Linked DNA regions of Methylomonas sp. 11b. The protein of the gene in region 1 interacts with the protein of each later gene in a pairwise test. Links are inferred from orthologs where the notes say so. Each region holds a gene or a part of one and is shown on either strand. Other genes may lie near its edges.

What was found.
Region 2: the proteins of topA (region 1) and METH11B_RS0117730 interact in binary tests that used the Escherichia coli proteins (3 or more experiments, as listed by UniProt). The link is inferred for Methylomonas sp. 11b from one-to-one orthologs.

Annotation. Positions count from the first base shown.
Region 1 is NZ_KI911557.1:2,037,430-2,045,648, reverse strand. The notes cover bases 4,002-7,056. They hold topA (type I DNA topoisomerase), read left to right. Parts: upstream 4,002-4,395; coding sequence 4,396-6,717; downstream 6,718-7,056. Other genes in these bases: METH11B_RS26625 (DUF192 domain-containing protein), read right to left, coding at 6,720-7,056; METH11B_RS0109835 (DUF494 family protein), read left to right, coding at 4,002-4,379. Also shown: fmt (methionyl-tRNA formyltransferase), read right to left, coding at 1-919; def (peptide deformylase), read right to left, coding at 932-1,435; METH11B_RS0109845 (LysM peptidoglycan-binding domain-containing protein), read left to right, coding at 1,718-2,749; DNA-processing protein DprA, read left to right, coding at 2,806-3,903; more of METH11B_RS0109835, read left to right, coding at 3,912-4,001; more of METH11B_RS26625, read right to left, coding at 7,057-7,178; tig (trigger factor), read left to right, coding at 7,440-8,219. UniProt on the Escherichia coli protein: Releases the supercoiling and torsional tension of DNA, which is introduced during the DNA replication and transcription, by transiently cleaving and rejoining one strand of the DNA duplex.
Region 2 is NZ_KI911557.1:3,682,614-3,690,537, reverse strand. What follows is about bases 2,140-4,899. They hold METH11B_RS0117730 (IMPACT family protein), read left to right. Parts: upstream 2,140-3,119; coding sequence 3,120-3,680; downstream 3,681-4,899. Other genes in these bases: djlA (co-chaperone DjlA), read right to left, coding at 4,084-4,884; METH11B_RS29530 (hypothetical protein), read left to right, coding at 3,838-3,999; METH11B_RS0117735 (ABC transporter ATP-binding protein), read left to right, coding at 2,375-3,118; METH11B_RS0117740 (ABC transporter permease), read left to right, coding at 2,140-2,378. Outside these bases: METH11B_RS0117750 (EAL domain-containing protein), read left to right, coding at 1-305; METH11B_RS0117745 (ABC transporter substrate-binding protein), read left to right, coding at 658-1,617; more of METH11B_RS0117740, read left to right, coding at 1,617-2,139; METH11B_RS0117715 (phosphoribosylaminoimidazolesuccinocarboxamide synthase), read left to right, coding at 4,954-5,850; METH11B_RS0117710 (sialidase family protein), read right to left, coding at 5,910-7,151; METH11B_RS0117705 (TonB-dependent receptor), read right to left, coding at 7,291-7,924.

The DNA.
Region 1 (8,219 bases):
CTAGGATGACGCGGTCGGCCGTATGGGCATTCATAAAATCTTTGCCGGCGATGCGTTTACCGCCGGGAAGTTGTACTTCCAGTAGGCGCAGCACGCCGTTACCGGTCGCTACGTCCAGAGCGTGTTCTGCGCAACTGATGGTGCCGGGGGCTTGCTCAGCGGTTTTATCGAGCACCTGGCTGCGCCAGACGCGCAACACTTGGCCTTGATAGAGAGTTTGTGCCACCGGCCAGGCGTTCAGGCCACGTACTTGACGATCCAGTTGTACAGCGGAGTTTTGCCAGTCCAAGTTCGATTCCTGCTTTTCCAGTTTGTGGGCGTAAGTGACTAGGGACTCGTCTTGCGGTTCGGCTTGCAGCGACCCATTGGCTATCTGCTCGACCACTTTAACCAGCCCTTCGGCGCCCATGTGCGCCAATTGATCGTGCAGGCTGCTGGAGGTGGCGTCGGCACTGATTGGGCATTCGGCTTTATAAAGCATGTCGCCGGCATCGAGTTTTTTTACTACTTTCATGATGGTGATGCCGGTTTTAGCGTCGCCCGCCATAACGGCACGGTGAATCGGCGCCGCGCCGCGCCAACGCGGCAGTAACGAGCCATGAACATTAATGCAGCCCTGCTTGGGAATGTCCAATACCGCTTGCGGCAAAATAAGGCCGTAAGCCACGACGACCATTAAATCAGCATTGAGCGACGCTAATTGCGCAATCGATTCGGGGCTTTTGAAGTTTTCCGGCTGATAAACCGGGATATTGGCGGATATGGCCAGTGCCTTGATCGGGCTGGCGGTCAGCTTGCGGCCGCGTCCGGCTGGCCTGTCGGGCTGAGTATAAACCGCACAGACTTGATGCCGCGAATCCAGCAGGGCCTGCAAGGTGGGAACCGCAAAATCCGGCGTACCGGCAAACACGATTTTCATGAGATGTCCTGATTAGCCCTGCGACTTGTGAATTTTATCCAGCTTGGCTTTAATGCGGTTGCGTTTGAAGGCCGAGAGATAATCGACGAATAACTTGCCTTCCAGATGATCCATTTCGTGTTGAATGCACACCGCCAGTAATTCGCTGGCCTCCAATTCAAAACTTTCGCCGTCGCGGTTTAGCGCCTTGACTTTAATATGTTCGGCGCGGCTGACTTTTTCGAAAAAGCCGGGTACCGACAGGCAACCTTCCTCGGATTCTTCAACACCGTCGCGCTCGATGATTTGTGGGTTGATCAGGCAGATCGGTTCGTCTTTGTTCTCGCTGACGTCCATCACTATAACGCGTTTATGCACGTTTACCTGAGTTGCGGCCAAGCCTACTCCCTTGGCGGCATACATGGTCTCGATCATGTTGTCGACCAAGGTCTTGATGCCGTCATCGACTGTGTCCACCTCGGCGGCGACCGTCCGCAGCCGTTTATCGGGAAACTCCAGAATTGTAAGAATACTCACCCATTACTCCACTTGCTAACTGTAATAGTGGGATTTTATCCGAAATTGCCCAGGGTTTGAACGTGAAGACTAAATAGGGCTGGGTTTAGGTTGGATCGGCTCGTGCTGGCATAATGCCCGAATTAATCTAAACTGTGCGGCAAATCGATGGTTGGTTTTTTACGCATTTGTTTCAATTTGGGCTAAGCGGCATGCACCAGATATTGACGCTTGCCGATTTTGCGTTTGGGCGCTTCGTCCGGCGGATTTTGAACGGTTTTATAAGCTCTGGCAGGATAAATTATGTTTTTTCGCGCGATACTGGGAATACTAATACCACTGGTTTTTGCCGCAGTGGCTTGGGCCGATGAGCTGAAAATAAACCCCAATCATCCCGATCAGTACACGGTTGTTAAAGGTGATACTTTGTGGGACATTTCCGGGAAGTTTTTACAGCACCCTTGGGAATGGCCGCAGCTATGGCATAACAATCCGCAAATCAAGGATCCGCATTGGATATACCCGGGCGACACTTTGTACTTTTCTTATGTAAACGGCGTGCCGCGTCTGAGTTTGTCGCCGGACGGCAATGACGAAAAACTGTTGCCGCGAGTGCGCGAGTCGGAGATTGATCAAGCCATTAGAATGATCCCCAGCGATGCCATCGTGCAATTCTTGAATTCGCCGAAAGTCGTAACAGCGGAAGAGTTGCAGCACGCACCTTATGTCATCGGGTTTGTCGGCGAACATTTGATCGCCGGCGCCGGAGACGGGGTTTACGTCAGGGCCATCGAAAACCCATCCGGCTTGGGGTATACCATTTATCGAGCAGGCAAGGCCTATGTCAGTCCGGTTACCAAGGAAATTTTAGGTTACGAAGCGCAATACATTGCTGATACCACGCTACAGGAACCGGGTGATCCGGCCACCTTGCTGATTAATAAATCCGATATGGAAATTCAACGCGGCGACCGCTTGATGCCTACTTCGGAGGGAGAGTTAGCTTTAAATTATTTTCCAAGGCCGCCTAAACATCAGGTGGTGGGCAGCATCATTCAAGTGAAGGGCGGCGTGTCGCAGATCGGTCAACACGATGTAGTGGTCATTGACAAAGGTACTGCCGACGGTTTGGAGGTGGGGCACACCTTGGATGTGTATCGTAAAGGGCATGTCATCGTTGATAGGTATCAATCTCAGGAAGCGGTGGCGGTGAAAATGCCGGACGAGCTAGCTGGTGTGTTGATGGTGTTTCGGCCGTTCGAACGCGTCAGCTATGCGTTGGTGATGCAGGCAACTGCCGCGATGCATACGTTGGATAGAGTGCAGACGCCCTAATGGGATATCTGTCATCAGCAGGCTTTAACTCGCTCTGGATTGCCGTTTAAGCTGTTTTGGAATCCGCACTCAATCCGCAAATCAAGTACTGGCTGGCGATGCTGCGTAGTCCCGGCGTCGGCAGTCAGGCCATTCAGCGCTTGCTGGCGCATTTTGAGCCCGAGCAGATATTCTCCGCGTCGCGAGCCACTTTAACTGGCTTGGGTTTCAGCGAGAAATTGATCGACGCTCTGCAAAAACCGGATTGGCAAAAGGTCGAAGACGACATTCGCTGGTTGGAGCAAGCCGGTAATTATGCATTGACCTTGGACGATGCCGACTATCCGGCGCAACTGCGAGAAATCGCCAATCCCCCGCCGATATTATTTGTCAAAGGCAATCCAGCCTTACTGCAAGAGCCGCAATTGGCAATGGTCGGTAGTCGCAATCCGTCGCCGGTTGGTATCAGCACCGCAATTCAATTTGCCGAAGCTTTAGCCGAGGCCGGCTTTACCGTGACTAGCGGTTTGGCTTTGGGAATTGATGCTGCCAGTCACCAAGGTGCGTTAAACGTAAACGGGCAGACCATAGCCGTGGCGGGTACTGGGTTGGATCGAGTTTATCCGGCTTGTCATAAACAGCTGGCTACGCAAATTGTCGAACATGGCGCCTTGGTTTCGGAGTTTCCGCCGGGTACCAATGCCAAAGCCAATCACTTTCCCCGGCGAAACCGAATCATTAGTGGTTTGTGCGTCGGCTTGTTGGTGGTGGAGGCGGCCCAGCAAAGTGGGTCGTTGATTACCGCGCGTTTGGCGCTTGAGCAAAATCGGGAAGTTTTTGCGATTCCCGGCTCGATTCATAACCCTTTGGCGCGCGGTTGCAATGCATTAATTCGCCAGGGAGCTAAATTAGTCGAAACCGCACAAGATATTTTTGAGGAATTAGGTCATTATAATCAAAGGTATATGCGAGCCGAGTCGGAATTGCCGCAGACTTCGCTTGACCTGGAGCAGCAAAATCTATTGAAATTGATTCCGTACAGTCCCACAACGGTCGATACTCTGGTGCAAGATAGCGGTTGGTCCGCGGAAGAAGTTTCCTCGACGCTGCTGGTGTTGGAGTTACAAGGCTACATTGCCGCGCTTGCCGGTGGTGGCTACCTCCGAGTCAAATAAAGGTTCTAATGAAAGAAGATATTTTCGATGTGCTCATTTATCTGTTTGAAAATTATCTGGATGGCGACAGCGATAACTATCCGGATACTGCCGTCATTGCCAGCGAGTTGCTGGATGCGGGTTTTCAGCAGCCTGATGTCAATAAGGCGTTCGATTGGCTGGAGTCTTTAGCCGAAATTGAGAGCATCACACCGGCGGTTTCATCGTCGTTCCGCATTTTTAGCGGTCAGGAAATCTCCGTGTTCGACATGGAGTGCCGGAATTTCTTGATGTATCTTGAGCACAGCGGCATCTTGACGCCGATCAATCGCGAGATCGCTATTGATCGGGCGATGGCCTTGAAAGACGAAAATATTACTCTGGATAAATTGAAATGGATTGTATTGATGGTGTTATTAAGTCAACCCGGCGATAGCGCCGCTTTCTCCCGAATGGAAGACATAGTTTACGATTTGATACCTACTTCTTTACATTGATTTTTCTACGGACAGCATGAGCAAAAGTTTAGTCATTGTAGAGTCACCGGCAAAATGCAAAACCATAGAAAAGTATCTGGGTAAGGACTTCCAGGTATTGGCTTCCTACGGCCACGTCCGAGATTTGATTCCCAAAGAGGGAGCTGTAGATCCGGAAAACGGTTTTGCGATGAAATACCAGGTGATTGATCGCAACCAACGCCATCTGCAAGAGATAGGCAAAGCTATCAAAAACGTCGATACCCTTTATTTGGCGACTGACCCGGATAGGGAGGGTGAGGCGATTTCCTGGCATGTTTTCGAGCATCTGAAAGAAAAAAAGCTGTTAAAAGACAAGGAAGTGCTGCGGGTGGTGTTTCATGAGATCACCAAAAAAGCTGTTACTGAGGCTATCGCCCATCCCACCGAGTTATCTAATAATCTGGTCAACGCTCAACAGGCGCGGCGGGCTTTAGACTATTTGGTTGGTTTTAATCTATCGCCGTTGCTATGGAAGAAAATCCGCCGCGGCTTATCCGCTGGTCGCGTGCAAAGCCCTGCGTTGCGGATGATCGTCGAACGTGAGATGGAGATCGAGGCGTTCAAGACCCGCGAATACTGGTCGCATACCGCTGAAGCCAGTGCGCAAGGGCTGCCGTTTAAAGCCAAATTAACGCATTTCAATGGTGAAAAGCTGAATCAGTTCAGTTTTACCGATGAAGTGCAGGCCAATCAAGTCAAACAAAGCTTGCTGGATGCCGCCGACGGTCAGTTGATCGTTGCCAAGCTGGAGAAAAAGCAACGCAGCAAAAATCCGGCGCCGCCGTTCATCACTTCGACTTTACAACAGGAGGCAGCTCGCAAACTGGGTTTTACCACCAAACGGACGATGATGGTGGCGCAACAGTTATACGAAGGCATTGATCTGGGCGGCGAAACCGTTGGTTTGATTTCGTATATGCGTACCGATTCGGTCAATCTGGCTGAAGAAGCATTGGCCGATATTCGCGCGCTGATCGCCGAAAAATACGGTGCCGATGATGTGCCCAAAGAACCGCGCCGTTTCAAGACCAAATCTAAAAACGCTCAGGAAGCGCACGAAGCGATACGTCCGACTTCGGTGCAACGCTTGCCTGAGCAGGTGAAAAATCGGCTCAGTGCGGAGCAATTCAAACTCTACGATTTGATCTGGAAACGCACCGTAGCTTGCCAGATGATCCACGCCACCTTGAATCAAGTGGCTGTCGATCTGAATTGCGGTAGCGATAAAAACGTATTTCGCGCGACCGGTTCCACGGTGACTAATCCCGGCTTCATGAAGGTGTATCTGGAAGGTGTGGACGATAGCAAGGAAGCGGCGGACGATCAGGACAGTCTGTTGCCGCCGATGGAAGAAGGGCGGCCGGTGGTGTTGAATGAGATTGCAGCCACCCAGCATTTTACCGAGCCGCCACCTCGCTACAGCGAGGCGAGTCTGGTCAAAGCCCTGGAAGAGCATGGCATTGGCCGTCCCTCCACCTACGCGACGATTATCTCGACCTTGCAAAACCGCGAATATGTGACCATCGATAACAAGCGGTTTTATCCGACTGATGTCGGGCGTATCGTCAACAAATTCTTAACCGAGCATTTTACCAAATACGTCGATTACAATTTTACCGCCAACCTCGAAGACGAGTTGGATGCGGTGTCGCGCGGAGAGAAGGACTGGATTCCGTTGATGGACGACTTTTGGCGGCCGTTCACGCAGTTGATCAGCGAGAAAGAAGAAAGTGTACAACGCAAGGATGTCACGCAGGAAAGCATAGACGAGCAGTGCCCGGAATGCGGCAGTCCGCTATCGATTCGCCTGGGTCGGAATGGCCGCTTTATCGGCTGTACCAATTATCCGACCTGTTCCTACACTCGAAATTTGGGTGATGACAACGCCGGTGCCGCATCGGCCGAGCCGGAGGTGGTGGAAGGGAGAGTGTGTCCCAAGTGCGAGTCGACGCTGGTTATAAAGACTGGCAAGTATGGAAAATTTGTCGGCTGTAGTGGATATCCGAAATGTAAGCACATCGAACCTTTGGAAAAGCCTTCCGATACCGGGGTTGAATGTCCGCAGTGCAAGAGCGGAGCGATCCTAAAACGCAAGGCGCGTAGTGGGAAAATTTTTTATTCCTGCTCGGAATATCCGAAATGCGATTATGCCTTGTGGGACGCGCCGGTCAAGGAAAGTTGCCCGGACTGCAACTGGCCGATTCTGACCTTAAAAACCACCAAGCGCCGCGGCACCGAAAAAGTCTGTCCGCAGAAAGAGTGCAAATACGCCACGCCTTACGAGGGTGATCCAGATGACGCAAACGGACCGGCTTGAGTCTAGGGAAGTGCCACTGTTTGCCCGACCTGGATTGCGTGTTTCTCGATAAAGCCCGCTGGCAGTTCCAGTATGTATCTGGCCGCTACTCTGGAATCGTAAATCCGGCACGGATCTCTGGGGCAGGGCTGTAAATTTTTTAACAGCCCTGCAATCCGGCCGTCTCCGGTTAAAAACACCACATCCAAAGCCAGTAAGGTATTTTTCATCCACACTGCGCGCTGAGTCTGATCTGGATACACAAAAAGCATGCCCTGGTTTTCGGCAAGTGTCTGGCGAAACATCAGTCCGTGTTCGCGTTCGCTTTCGTTAGCGGCGATGGCCGCGTAGACGATACGTTGTTGAGCTACAAATGTGATTGGGTTGTTGAAGTCTGTAAACGCGTCTGCTGAAGCCCCAGCGCTGTTGAGTGCCGCAAGAAAAGCAATTCCGAAAATTGTGCGGGAAAGATAAGAGTGCATACGGAGTGTCAGTAATATAAGGTTGTCTTTGAGAGTGCGGCTGATTATAATGCCGCGTTCAATTATTTAGCGAGCGTGGCGAAATTGGTAGACGCGCTGGATTTAGGTTCCAGTGGTAACCCCGTGGGAGTTCGAGTCTCCCCGCTCGCACCATATCCTGCGTTATTCGTAACGATACGACCTTAAGTTCCCCAGATCTAAACATCGCCGGCCGGTCTCCCAAAATATAAAACCGTATTTTTAATTTTTTGAGGTAATGCAATGCAAGTTTCTGTCGAGAAGACATCAGAGTTAAGCCGAAAAATGACTGTTAGCATTCCTGATGCCGTGGTTCAGGAGAAAATGGAAACTCGCTTTAAAAAACTCGCTCGCGAAGTCAAAGTGGATGGATTCCGTCCGGGTAAAGTGCCGGCGAGCATGGTGAAAAAGCTGTACGCCGATAGAGTTAGAAACGAAGTAACCGGCGACTTGATTCAATCGACTTATTTTGAAGCGCTGCAACAACAGGATTTGAACCCTGCCGGTCATCCGCATATCCAGCCTACCGAGAAAGCCGAGGGTTTTGAATACATCGCCGAGTTTGAAGTCTATCCGGAGATCGTACTGGATAGTGTTAGCGAATTGAAAGTGGACCGTCCTTTTGCAACTGTGGAACAGGCCGATGTCGATAACATGATCGAAAAACTGCGTCAGCAAAAGAAAACCTGGAACACTGTCGAGCGCGCTTCGCAGGATGCTGACCGGGTAACCATTCATTTCTCCGGCGTGGCCGATGGCGAGAATTTTACCGACGGTAAGGTCGAAAATTACCAGGTGGAAATCGGCGGCAAACAAATGATTCCCGGTTTCGAAGACGAATTGAAAGGCTTGGTCGCCGGTGCGAGCAAAACCTTTTCTGTGACGTTCCCAGAGCAATACAACAGCGAAAAATTAGCCGGTAAAGTTGCCGAATTTGAGATCGAGTTGGTTAAAGTCGAAGAGCCGGTTTTGCCTGTCGTCGATGCGGAATTTATCAAGGCTTATGGTGTTGAAGACGGCGAA
Region 2 (7,924 bases), 1.6 Mb from region 1 along the record:
ACGATTTCGGTATCGGCTATTCATCGCTGTCTTACCTGAAAAAACTGCCCATCAGCCAATTGAAGATCGATCAGAGTTTCGTCCGGGACATCGCCAGCGACCCCAACGACGCGGTGATTGTGGAGACCATTATCAATATGGCTAAAAACTTAGGTCTACATGTGATTGCAGAAGGCGTGGAAACCCAGGAACAAATGATCTTTTTACGCAATAAAGGCTGTCTATCCTACCAAGGCTATTACACCGGCCGGCCGGTGGCCGCCGCCAGATTTGAGCGGGAAGACAGATTACTTCCCACCGGGTGATAGGCGAATAAGCACCGGGAAGTGTCTGCACCACAGCCGTTAATTTTCCTGAATGCTATACCTATAGCTATCAGCATTCCTTGCCGAAAGGACGATTTTGCGGCTGCAAGGCACACGGCTAAAGCTTGTTTAAGCTAGCCCTTGAATTCCTCGCTGACCAGCAATTCCGGAACCCAAGCTTACGCGCGAGGTCTAGCTGGCTCGGGCTTTTGGGAATATCGGTCGAAGGGCTTGCCGTTAAACCCTAGACAACACATCGCCGCCAAGCAAATCCGACAAACATTCTCGTATTCGCGGCGGCTGCGTTAAAATCGTCGCGTTAACCATCCGACTAGGGACTTTGCAGATGAATATGAAAATTTGCCTGTTTGCCATTGCCGCTTTATTGCCGCAGTTTGCCAGCGCCAACGAGAAACCCACTATCCGCATAGGCGCCATGGCCGCCGGTACCTTAAATTGGGAACTGGCGGCGATGCGTAACCAAGGCCTACTGGACAAAGCGGAATTCAGTGTGGAGAACATTGCGGTTGCCAATCAACAAGCGGGTAAGGTTGCTCTGCAAGCCGGCTCGGTCGATGTAATCGTCTCCGATTGGATCTGGACTTCCAGCATGCGCAGCACAGGTACAAATTTGAGCTTTTACCCGTTTTCCGACACGTCCGGCGTGCTGCTGGTGCCGGCTGATAGCTCCATCAAGTCGCTGGCCGATCTAAAAGGCAAAAAACTGGGTATAGCCGGCGGCGAGCTGGATAAAAACTGGCTGTTGTTGCAAGCCCTGGGGCAACAGCAACAACTGGATCTAAACGCCGGCGTCGAAAAGATCTACGGCGCGCCTCCATTACTGAACCAGCAACTGCTAGAAAAACGCGTCGATGCCATACTGACCTTCTGGCAATTTGCCGCGCATCTGGAAGCGCAAGGCTACCAGGCGTTATTGACCGGCGAAGACATCATCCGCCAACTCGGCATCAGCGAAACCGTACCCAGCATCGGCTACGTATTCAAACAGGACTGGGCCGATCAACATAAAGTGGCTTTTAAACAATTCTTGAGTCTGAGTAAACAAGCCCACGACACCCTGTGCAGCTCCGATACGGAATGGCAGAAAATCGTGCCGCTTACCGACGCAACCAGTCCGAAAGAACAACAAAAACTCAGAGAGCGCTATTGCCAGGGCCGGGTAGAACAATGGGGCGCCACTCAACAAAGCGCTGCCGCTAAAATCTACGCCATGCTGCACCAACTCAGTAACAACAAGCTGACCGGCCAATCGGCTCAACTACAAGCGGGGACATTCTGGTCGGCGGATTGATGTTGACGGGCACTTTTAAATTTAATCACACCGCCCTTACGCTGCTGTCGCTGTTAATGCTGCTAGGCATCTGGCAGCTAGCGGCTGGCTTGGCAAACAGCCCCACATTACCCTATCCAGCCCGAGTCGCATTGGTGTTCTGGCAGGCCACTCAATCCGGGGAACTGCCTTACCATTTAGGCGTGACGTTGCTGCGCTTGGTGGTCAGTTTCTCGATTGCGATGGTATTAGGCTGCGCGATAGGGGTGACGCTGGGTAACAATAAAACCCTGGATGCGTTTTTCGATCACTGGCTGGTGATTTTTCTGAATATCCCGGCGCTGGTCACCATTATTCTCTGCTATGTCTGGTTTGGACTGGCGGAATCGGCGGCGATTCTGGCAGTGGTGATCAATAAGTTGCCGAATGTGATTGTCACCATTCGCGAAGGCACGCGAGCGCTGGATAAGGATTTGCTGGAAATGGCGGAAAGCTACCGGTTCGACCGCAAAAAAACCTTCCGCCATGTGATCTGGCCGCAGTTGCACCCGTTCGTGATGGCCGCCACTCGCTCCGGTCTGGCGCTGATCTGGAAAATCATTTTGGTGGTGGAACTGCTCGGCCGCAGCAATGGTATGGGCTATCAGCTGCATCTGTTCTTTCAATTATTCGATGTCGCCAGCCTGCTGGCTTATACGTTTGCCTTCGTCGCGGTGATCCAACTAATCGAATGGCTGCTGCTCCGCCCCTTGGACCGCAAAGCCTTACGGTGGCGGCGATGAACGATATTACCATCAGCATCCAGGATAAGACTTATCGCTCCCGGCATGTCGACGACCGCCAACACCAGGCGATTGCCGACTTACAACTCGGCGTGGGGCGTAACGAATTCGTCTGCCTGCTCGGCCCGTCCGGCTGCGGCAAAACCACATTGCTGAATATGATCGCCGGGCTGGATAGTCATTATCAGGGCCAAATCCGCATTGGTAGCCAAGCCGCATCCGCCAAGATCGGTTATGTGTTTCAGAATCCCAGATTGTTGCCCTGGTATACGGTCCGCCAAAATATCGAAGTCGTATTTGCGCAAACGCCGCCAGCCACTTTGATCGATGCCTTATTGGCGGACATGCAACTAAGCGATGTGCAGCAGGTGTATCCGGAACGCCTGTCGCTAGGCATGCAACGGCGGGTGGCGATCATCCGCGCCTTTGCCATCAACCCCGACATTTTGCTGATGGACGAACCCTTCGTCTCGCTGGATGCGCCCAGCGCCCGGCAGGTACGCAATTTATTGTATAAATTGTGGCAACAGCGGCCGCATACGGTATTATTCGTCAGTCACGATCTACGCGAAGCGATTGCGTTGGCAGACCGCTTGATTTTCCTGTCGCCGCCGCCGATGCGGATTGTCAGCGATATTCCGGTAAACATTCCCCGCGAACTGCGTAACGACGAGACGGAAATAGAAGCGTTTCGCGAGCATTTGCTGAACCAGCATCCGGCGATTAACGGGCTGTTGTAAGGTGCGTGTCGTCGTCAAGACTTGTGAAGTGGAGGAAATCATCAAGAAATCCCGCTTCCTCGGCATCATCCGCCCTTGCCAGACCGAACGCGAAGCCTTGCTGTTACTGCGAGACTTGCATCAAAGCTATGCGGATGCCAGTCATATCGTTTACGCCTACCGCATCCAGTCGCCGGACGGTCTGATCTGTCGCTTTCACGATGCCGGCGAACCCAGCGGCACCGCCGGCAAGCCGATCTTTCAGCACCTGGAAGGCAAGCAGTTAATCAATCTAGTCGTGGCGGTGATTCGTTATTTCGGCGGAGTGAAACTGGGTGCGGGCGGTTTGACCCGCGCTTACGGCAATGTCGCCAAGCAAGTCATAGAGGCCGCCGACATTGTCGAATACATTGAATTTGTCGAGCTGACATTAAATCTCGATTACCACCGGCTACAAGCGCTGGAATACCAGTTAAAAAAACTGGACGGCAGCATTATCGGCCAGGATTTTTCCGATTCGGTAAGGCTCTCCGTCAAACTACCCAAGAGCAATCTGCCCGCGCTTCGCGCATTCCTGGATTAAAAACAGCTTATAACAAGCCTAGATGACAGCTTTATTTCACTTTTGTTTCTCAAAAGGAAACAAATAATCCACTATTGCCGGTATTGTAAATAAAAAAATAAAGCTTATAGTGAAGTCGTCTTCATTGGTATCGACTGTATTCAGTCTAGGAGCAAAAATGAACAAATCGAACAATCTGTATAAAGACGTACTCACCGGCCTGTTTTTCACCACCGGCGTGTTTGGCTTCATGTCTGGCGAGTTCATCATCTCCACCATGCTATTTGGCGCTGCAACCATCGCCAGCAATCTGGATTTCAGCGACTCGTTTCGCGCTTAAGTTTTGTTGTACCTCCCTCGTTGTTAAGCAGTTAATCTGTTTATTTCAAGCCCGTCAGCCGCCTCTGTGGCTGGCGGGCTCTTTTTAAAACCCTCTTGCTTCACGTATCGTTTCGTAGGCTTTCCTGATTTGCTGAGTCTTTTGCTTGGCCATCTGCATCATTTCCTCGGGTAAACCTTTAGCCACCAACTTGTCCGGATGGTGCTGACTCATCAGGCGCCGATAGGCTTTTTTCACATCGGCATCCTCGGCTGTCGGGGGTATGCCCAACACGGCATAAGCATCCTCCAATTTTGACAGGCCGGACTTAGCCTGGAACTGTTCGCCGGACTGCTGAAAACGATGCTGCGCCTGTACTTGCCCTTTAATAATTTGATATTCGAAACGCGATACACCCAGTTGCGCGCAAATATCCAGCAACAGCTTTTCTTCCTTGGCATCGTAGACGCCGTCGGCAAAAGCCGCCTGAATCTGGATTTCCACGAACATTCGTACCAAATGGGTACGGCGATGACATTCCACGCGAAATTGCCGCAACACTTCCGCCAACGGAAAATCGACCTGCTTGCCTTGCTGAAACAGTTGCACGGCGGCTTCGCGCAGCTCGGGGTTGAGTTCCATGTTGTCCATTACCCGTTTCGCCAACCCGATTTCCTCGTTGGAAACCCGGCCATCTGCCTTGGCGACATGCCCCATCACCGCGAAGGTGGCGGTGAAAAAGGCCATTTGCACGCGCTGCTGGTCGCCAGGATTATATGACTCGCCGGCCATCCCTTCCAGCCCTGCATCGAACTGATGCCCCACCGACGCACCGAAAATCGCCCCCAGCGGTCCGCCCAGCATAAATCCAAACGCCCCACCCACCAACTTGCCCAGCCAACTCATGCGTTTCCTATCCTCAACAGGTTTAATGATAAAATTGCGGCCACTTTTCACTGACTCCACAAACGTATTATGAATGCCCCCGCCGCACTTTACGAATCCTCTCTGCCGCATTTGAAATTGCTCGGCCGCGGCAAAGTCCGCGACATGTACGAAATCGATGACAAACATCTATTGATCGTCACCTCCGACCGGATGTCTGCGTTCGATGTGATCATGCCCGACCCGATCCCCGGTAAAGGCCGCGTATTGACCCGGGTGAGTAATTTTTGGTTTGAAAAAATGCGCGATATTATTCCCAATCATTTAAGCAACGATTTGACGCTGGAAGATGTAATTCCCGATGCCGATCTAAGAGCACAAGTGGAAGGCCGGGCCATCATCGTCAAACGCCTGAAACCGCTGCCGGTGGAAGCCATCGTGCGCGGCTATCTGATTGGCTCGGGTTGGAAGGATTATCAACGCTGCGGAGCAGTGTGCGGCATCGAACTGCCGGCCGGCTTGCAACAAGCGCAACAACTGCCGCAGCCGATTTACACACCGTCCAGCAAAGCCGAAATGGGCACGCATGACGAAAACATCAGCTTCGCCGATACGGTGGCGTTAATGGGCGAGGAACTGGCCGGCAAAGTGCGCGACGCCAGCTTGCAGCTCTACACGACAGCGGCTGATTACGCTCGCGAACGCGGCATCATCATCGCCGATACTAAATTCGAATTTGGCCTGGACGGAGACGGCACACTGTATTTAATCGACGAAGCGTTGACCCCCGATTCATCACGCTTCTGGCCGGTCGAACAATATCAAGTCGGCATCAGCCCACCCAGCTTCGATAAGCAGTATCTGCGCGATTACCTGGAAACATTGGATTGGAACAAAACCGCCCCCGGCCCGAAATTGCCGGAAGAAGTTAGCAGAAAATGCGCTGAAAAATATCGGGAAGCGGAATTGAAACTGGTTGGAAATTGAACTGATCAATCAGGCCGCCATCCCGCGGTAATAGCGGGATGGCCTTAGATCAATAAAACCTAAATCGGCTGGAATTGATAGCCCTGCGCAGTTTGCCAGGACAAATAGACATTATCGCCATCGCTCAACAGAAAAGCGTCGTCCGCGCTTTCCGCCGATTTACCGACGACTTCGGGTTTCGACCAACTCAGTCCGCCATCATTAGACTTAATCAACTGCAACAGATTATGGCTGCCGTCGAATTCCGACCAAACCACTGCTACTTGTTCGCCCTTGGCAAACACGTTGGGATGTTTGGCACCTTGATTGCCAAAACGGTAGGCTGGCGAATAACTTAGACCGCCATCCTTGGAGTGGCCGTAAAACAAGCCTTGTTTATCAGCGGCTCCGCTGAACCATACCGAATGGTAAACGCCATTGTCGGCAATTGACAGGGCCGGACCATGATGCGGACAGGCGTCGATTTTCCAGTTTTCTTGGCTGACGCGCTGCACAGCTCCCGGCGTGTGCCAATCATTAAATTTAACCAATGCATGGTCGCGGATATTGCCGTCATAAACATGCCGCCACAGCACCACCGGCAAATTGTCGGCATCTATTTCCACGCCCAAGCGGCAGCATTCGCAACTATGCGGCGCGACAACCTTGTTGGGGTAAAAACTTTTGCCGCCATTATCCGACCAAGCGTAATACACAGCAGTACCGGCAAACTCTTGCTTAGCGGCCTTGGCTTTTTCTTTATCGCGCGCATCCAGCCAGGCGACGAAAATCTCGCCATTCTTCCCCACCGCCAACGCATCGAAACGGTGACCGATCACATCCGGATTGTCGTTGACCGTCACCGGCTTGGAAAAACTTTTCCCGCCATCCGTCGAACGACTGAAACGAATATGGCCGGTATGGCGTTTTTCCAGGTTCTGGGTCCAGGTCAGATAGATATTACCTTGCGCATCGAGTTTGATTTTTGGCCGGTATTCGCCGCGCGCGGCAATAGCTTCCGGCTCCGCGTTTACCGCAACCGGTGCGGAAAAGCTCGCACCTTTATCGGTAGACGATTGCACATAGATATGATCGCGAACTACCCAAGCCAACCACAGCACACCGCTATTGTCGAAAGTCGCGGTGACCGTCTCGGAACATCCGATGGCCGGACTGGTTTGCAGATCAGCGCATAGCGCTTTTTTGTCGGCATGCTGTTCGTGCTTAGCCGACTCAGCGCCTTGCTGGATTGTAACCGGCTCGTTGGCACATGCGGTCAAAATCAACGAGGTAATCATTGCCAAAGGAAGTTGAAATTTCATCATCGTCTTTTAGTAGGCATCCGGAAAGTTACGAACATTTTTACCCGTTTGACAGGATACAATTAAACTGTGTCATTTAACGCAGAGCAAGGATATGACGCACTCTGTCCTATCCTTGCTGGATACATTCAATACCCGGTTAATAGTTAAATTTCAATTCCGCGATATAGGTGCGCTGCGGAAACACGTGGAACAGCCAATATTTTTCGTTGGTGATATTGTCGATACCTGCTGAAAGCGTCAGTTGCTTGGTCAGTTGATATTTGGCACGGGTATCCACAACGAAAAACGCACTGCCGGTACCGGTGTAGGTATCCGGATTGACGTCGCTGTTATCGATTTGTCCATATTGCTGACTGCTATAGCGTCCGCTGATAGAGGACGTAAAATCCTTAGTCACATGGTATGTGGCGGTGGCACTGGCCCGCCACTCCGGCACTCTAGGCTGATACTTGCCAACCGAAGCCGGCAACGCCGCATTTTTATCGATACGCGAGTTCGCCCACGTCACATTACCCGCCAAATCCAGACCATCGATAACGACATTACTGTGTTCACCGGAAAACTCCCAACCATAGGTGCTAATTTGATCGATGTTCTGCGCATAGGACAGGGTCGAGTTTGCGGTGGGACTGAAAGTGGTCTGACTATAGATGGCATCGTAGACTTTCTCGTGAAACAAGCTCAAGCGCAACGAACCTTCGCTCAAGAAATATTGCGCGGAAAGCTCGGAGGACAATGCTTCTTCAGGCTTTAAAGTTGGATTGGGATTG